2 regions of the Tindallia californiensis genome follow, and region 1 is predicted to be linked to the other one. Evidence: a T-box and tRNA genes for the amino acid it is inferred to sense, from the RefSeq annotation. Region 1 holds a T-box; the other holds one or more tRNA genes.
What was found. A T-box is a leader RNA that pairs with one kind of tRNA and senses whether it is charged. The one in region 1 lies ahead of serS (serine--tRNA ligase), so its partner is inferred to be a tRNA-Ser.

Region 1 (3,279 bases):
GCCTTTGCGCTACAAATCCTTGTCTTTATTAATCTTTTAAGTTGCTTTATTTTTCTATTTTTTCCATACCTCCCATATAGCTTCTTAAGGCTTCTGGTATGATTACGGAACCATCGGCTTGCTGGAAATTTTCCAGAATAGCGGCTAAGGTTCGGCCTACAGCCAATCCGGATCCATTTAGGGTATGGACAAAGCTTACTTTTCCGCCGTCTTTAGGCCGGTAGCGGATATTGGCTCTTCTGGCCTGAAAATCTTCGAAATTACTGCAGGAAGAGATTTCTACATAGCGGTCATAACTTGGCATCCATACTTCTAAGTCATACTTAAAGGCAGCTGTAAAGCCGAGATCTCCTGTAGCGATTTTCACAATCCGATAAGGAAGCTGAAGGGTTTGCAACACTTTTTCTGCATTTGCCACTAAGCTTTCTAATTCTTGATAGGAAGTTTCCGGAGTAGTGAATTTCACCATCTCTACTTTATTAAATTGATGCTGACGGATCAGACCTCTTGTATCCCGACCGGCTGATCCGGCTTCAGAACGAAAACAAGGGGTATAGGCGGCATAGTATAAAGGCATGGCTTCTTCTTCCAGAATTTCATCCCGGTAAATATTGGTAACAGGCACTTCGGCTGTTGGAACAAGAAAGAAATCTTTTTGAGGAATCCGAAAAGTATCTTCCTCAAATTTAGGCAATTGACCGGTACCAGTCATACTTTGACGGTTGACCATAAAAGGTGGTAACACTTCTTCATACCCGTGTTCGTTAATGTGAAGGTCCAGCATAAAGTTAATAAGAGCCCGTTCCAGCCTGGCACCGGCTTTCTTATAGAGAACAAAACGGGACCCGGTTACCTTGGCAGCTCTTTCAAAATCTAAGATATCCAAATTGCCACCCACATCCCAATGGGCCTGATGTTCAAAATCAAAGGCTGGTTTTTCTCCCCAGGTTTTTACTTCCACATTATCTTCATCTGTTTCACCTTGTGGCACTTCCGGATGAGGAACATTAGGAATACGCATCATTTTTTCATGCAAGGTTTCTTCCACCTGTGTTATCTTGGCGTCCAAATCTTTTATACTGGCTGATAGTTCTTTCATTTGCGTCATAACTTCTGTTGTATCTTCCCCGGCTTTTTTTAGTTTTGGAATTTCTTTTGATACTCGGTTTTGTTCGCTTTTCATTTGTTCTACTTCCTGAAGTCGTTTTCGGCGTTCTTCATCTAAGGCTACTACTTCGTCCAGGTCGATATCGGCTTCGCCTCGCCGATTCATAGCAGCTTTCATACTATCCAGTTCATTTCTAATACGTTTCATATCTAACATTTGTTTTTCCTCCTTTTTTCTTCACAAAAATAGCCTTCATCCCCTGAAGGGACGAAGGCCTTGATCTCCGCGTTGCCACCCTGATTGACTTTCTTTGTTCAGAAAGTCCTCTCTAAAACCCGATAACGGTGGGCTGCCGGCTTTTTACAGCAACTCCAGGCTGGTTTCAATTCTTTCCTTTATCGACTTTCAGCCACCGTCGACTCTCTATAAAAAGAAAAGGAATTTACTGGACCCTTCTTAGTTAATGGATACATTTTTCTGTATTTTATCATATCTACGTTCACTTGACAATTCTTTCAAAAAAGATAACCTCTATTTCTTTCTCTTTGTTACTGGCTTTCCAAGCGTCTTAAGGCTTCTTCCAAGCGGTTTAAAGCTTCTCCGTAAGCTGCCCAGTCTCCTTGTTGAGATGCTCTCTGTGCTTCGTCAAAAGCACGGTTGGCTTCTTGGATAATCTCCTGAACCGTAGCATCGGTAAAGTCATAAGAGGGCGTTTCTTCTGGTCTTTCGGCTGGACTTTCTTCCGATATGTCATCTTCCTCTATTACTTCCTCCGGTAATGCTTCTTCTGGCACATCATCTTCCTCCGGTATGCTTGGTGGCCCAGCACCGAAAAGACTTTCCAAGGCTTCTTCCAAGGTGTTTTCCATCACAATATCATCCCCAAAAGCAGCAATCACCTGTTTAACTTCCGGTGGGCTTTCAGAATTTGCCGCTCTTATATAAAGGGGTTCTACGTATAGCAGACTGTTTTCAACAGGAATGACTAACAGATTACCTCTTATTACTTCAGAACCTCCTTCTCCCCAAAGGGTTAAGCTTTGTGAGATTCTTTCGTTTTGATCGATACGGGCTTCGATTTGCCTTGGCCCATAAATATTTCGGTCTTTCGGCATCCGGTATAATACCAGTTCTCCATAATGTTCTCCATCACTTCGGGCTACCAGTTTAGCAACCATATTATTTAACCGGTTAGGGGTATAGGGTACGGATAATAAAAACTCTTCTTTTTCCTCCTCCGGCAGGGAGTAGATCATATACTGGGATTCTACAGGCTGAAATTGACCGGAATATCTTTCCTGAGCGATATTCCACAAATCCTCGTCTAAATAAAAAACAGAAGGATTACTCATATGATATCTTTCATACACCACGGTTTGGATATCAAATATTTCCTGAGGGTAGCGAATATGTTGTTGAAGTCCTTCCGGCATGGCTTCCAAAGGCTGGAAAAGTCCTGGAAAGATATTGCTGTAGGTTTGAATCACTGGATCTTCCGGTTCGGCAATATAAAAGTCGGTGGTGCCATGATAGGCATCAACCACTACTTTCACTGAGTTTCGGATATAATTCTTATTTCCTTCCATATAAGGAGTAGCATAAGGATATTTATCGCCTAAAGTAAAGGCGTCCATCATCCAGTAGAGGCTTCCTTCATGAATAATAAGATAGGGATCCTCATCGTAATGAAGAAAAGGAGCTATTTTCGTAACTCGATCCATCACATTTCGGTCAAAAATAATACGGCTTTCTCCGGAAATGCTGCCAGATAGAAAAATACGGAAATTTCGTTCTCTCAGAGCATACAGTGCTCGATTAATTCCTTTTAACTCAATGCCTGCCTCTCCTTCAAATCTGGTTTCTGCATTATCTTCACCCATTGGATAATCAAATTCCATTTCATCCGTATTCACAATAATATAATGGTTGGTCAGTTCTCCAAAATATATTTCCGGCCGGGTAATTTCTTTGTCAATCATACTGACTGGTGGAATGTTACGGATAAATAATTCTGGTTGTCCCTGTGTTGTTACCTGATTGACCGGTGACAGCACCGCCCCGTATCCATGGGTATATTTTAAGTGCATGTTTAACCAGGTTTTAGCGGAGTCACTGATGCGATCCATATTCAGTTCTCTGGCGGATAAAAAAACCTGCCGGTATTCATCATT
Region 2 (3,279 bases), on a different contig from region 1:
TCAGATGAATGAAGAAATGAAAAGAATGAGAAAGTATACGGATGAAAACTTAGTATACGCTAGAGTGACAGATGGTTGGAACATCTATATGGGTCCTTTTCATAGCAAAACAGAGTCTGCAAATGCCGTGAAAGACTTAGGGCATACAGATGAAACGAAGTGGAAAATAATAGAGCCATCAAACAAGTATATTGCTATTTCAGCTTCAAATCAACCTTTTATCATATATGATAAAAATGAACCTATTTATCTTGCATCAGCAGGTCAAGATTATACGAATTCAATTATAAAAATCGGATCAAAAAAATACAGAGGAGCTGTTACCGCGTTAATAGATAATAATAACAGATTATCTATTATTAACGTATTGCCTATGGAAAAGTATCTTTATGGTGTTGTTCCGAGAGAAGTGCCTCATAGTTGGCCAGAAGAAGCCTTAAAAGCACAAGCTGTTGCTGCTAGAGGATTTGCAGTAGCAAGCTTAAATAAATATGAAAGCTTGGGATTTCACTTGTGCAGTACGGTTAATTCTCAAGTATATGGCGGTTACGAAGCAGAACAACAGCGTACAAATCATGCTGTTGATGCAACAAGAGGCCAGATAATAACCTACAATGGTCACCTAGCAATTCCATACTATCACTCAACTAGTGGTGGACATACTGAAGACAGCGAAAATATTTGGACTAATGCAGTACCTTATGTCAGAGGTGTTTCTGATCAATACTCGTATTCTTCACCACATACTAATTGGGAAAAAACCATATCTGGTGAAGAAGCTCGAGATCTTTTGAAGAATCATAATATCATGATAGGGGAATTAGAACACATGTATGTCGCAGAAATTTCCTCAAATGGAAGAGTGCTTTCGTTTATGGTGGAAGGAAGCCTTGGGCATAGCGAACTGATAAAACAGGAAAGCAGGAATGTATTTGGATTAAGGAGCAGTTGGTTTCAGTTGGAGTATGATACAAAAAACGATATCTATTATTTTGAAGGAAAAGGGTTTGGTCATGGTATAGGAATGAGCCAGTATGGGGCTAAAGGAATGGCAGAAGCAGGTTATCGATATGATGATATATTAAAACATTACTTTACAGGTGTAAGTATTCAATAATATGTATTGACAAATGATATTAAATTTGTTATTATGTTTCTTGTGGTTACTACTTATCACAAGCAACATGCGGGTGTAGTTCAGTGGTAGAACTTCAGCCTTCCAAGCTGATCGCGAGGGTTCGATTCCCTTCACCCGCTCCAAACTGGAGAAGTACTCAAGTAGGCTCAAGAGGACGGTTTGCTAAACCGTTAGGTCGCTTATGCGGCGCGCGGGTTCGAATCCCGCCTTCTCCGCCATATGGCTTATAGCCAATTTCATCCGGGTGTAGCGCAGTTTGGTAGCGCACATGGTTTGGGACCATGGGGCCGGGAGTTCGAATCTCTCCACCCGGACCAGTTTTGCCCAGATAGCTCAGTCGGTAGAGCAGAGGACTGAAAATCCTCGTGTCCGTGGTTCGATTCCGCGTCTGGGCACCACAAAACCAGCTTTTCGCATAATTGTGCGAACAGGTGGTTATTTTTTAAATAAAATAAGGAGCGTCCTCATGGTACTAAAATGGCTGGAAAGACAACACGATATAAATCTAAACTACCAGCAAATAGAAGTGGTCAATCATTTTTCAGGCCCGGCACTTGTCTTAGCAGTTGCTGGAGCAGGTAAAACTACTTGCATATGTACAAGAACGGCTAATCTAGTACTGGAAAAAAAAGTAGATCCAACAAGAATAGGAACGCTTACTTTTTCTAAAGCGTCAGCTATCGATATGAAAAACAGGTTTAGCAAACTATTTGCTCCACTAATACCTGCCGTAAAAAAAGTTCACTTTTCGACGATCCATTCTTTTTGTTATCAAATATTAAAGCATCATTCGATCCAAACACAATGTTCATTTCATCTTATCGAAGGAAGCTCACGACTAAATCATAAAAATATTTTACTCAGGAAGGTTTATCATTATCATTATAATGATTTTATGAGTGAAGATACATTAGAAGAGATAGATCGCCTTATTGGATATGCAAAAAATCATTTAATGACAAAAAAAGAAATTGAGAAATTAGATACGAATATAGAAAAATTTTCATTAATCTATGATACTTATGAAAAATATAAAGCTAAAAATCACTTATTAGATTTCAATGATTTATTGACGAAGACATATATTCTGCTGTTAAAGAATAGAAAGTATCGTGAATTTTTTAGTAGACGTTTCGATTTTTGGCAATTAGATGAGTTTCAAGATGTATCCCCGGTACAATGGGAAATTATCAAACTAGTTTTGAACAATGATAAAAATATTTTATGCGTTGGAGATGATGACCAGACAATTTATAGCTTTCGAGGCTCATCACCATCTATTATGCTTGGTTTTGGTGAGCATTTTAGTAAGTCTAAGAAATATTATATAGAAGAAAATTTTCGTTGTGGATCAGAAATCATTAGAATAAGTAAGGGCTTTATTCAAAACAATCATCATCGGTATCATAAAAATATTTTTACACGAAATGAAAAGCGTGAAGTGCCAGAAATCGTAGTCTATCGCAATGAAAAGGAGCAAGTAGAAAAAACAATTCATTTAATATCGAATCGGCTAAAAGAGAACAAAGATTGTTCAATAGGGATATTGTACAGAAAAAACGTATCCGCTTTGCCAATGATTCATCGTTTACTAGCGTTAGAGATCCCTTTTAGCGTAAGGGATCAAGCGACAAAAGTATTTAGGCATTGGATTGTTAAAGACATATTGGATATCATTGACTATGCTTATAATCCCCACCAAGAAGATTTACTTAAACGAATTTATTACCGAATATGCGGATATATAAAAAAAGAACAGTTAGAGCAAGTGCTTAACACACGATCACCCAATCGGCATATTATTAAATCTATTTTAACAGAATCAGATATTGAAGAGTACCAGGTATTAAAATTGAATAAATTGGCAAGTTCTTTAGAGGAATTGAAAACAAAGAAGGGGAGAAACATCTTAACACATATTCTGCAATCCATTGGATATGAAGAATTTCTGAAACGTAATGGCTCGCTTTCTATCACCTCTTCTGATCATATTATAAGCGTACTATATCAACTAATAGAAAAAATAGAAGAACCGCTGGAGTGGCGCAATTATTTGAATGAAATAGAAGGAGAAATAAGTAAGCTTAAAGCGGCTAAGGATCATCAAAACATAACCCTAAGCACTATTCATTCAGCAAAAG

Region 2: it encodes a tRNA-Ser, which carries the amino acid that the T-box ahead of serS (serine--tRNA ligase) is inferred to sense. The anticodon was not compared.

What each region holds. Positions count from the first base shown of each region.
Region 1 is NZ_FNPV01000007.1:111,179-114,457, reverse strand. Features, by position in the region: gene serS (serine--tRNA ligase) at 47-1,324, opposite strand; T-box leader at 1,369-1,575, opposite strand; gene BLV55_RS10850 (UPF0182 family membrane protein) at 1,657-3,279, opposite strand, start outside.
Region 2 is NZ_FNPV01000005.1:2,566-5,844, forward strand. Features, by position in the region: gene BLV55_RS07530 (SpoIID/LytB domain-containing protein) at 1-1,117, shown strand, start outside; tRNA gene BLV55_RS07535 (tRNA-Gly) at 1,187-1,260, shown strand; tRNA gene BLV55_RS07540 (tRNA-Ser) at 1,265-1,356, shown strand; tRNA gene BLV55_RS07545 (tRNA-Pro) at 1,379-1,455, shown strand; tRNA gene BLV55_RS07550 (tRNA-Phe) at 1,461-1,536, shown strand; gene BLV55_RS07555 (ATP-dependent helicase) at 1,605-3,279, shown strand, end outside.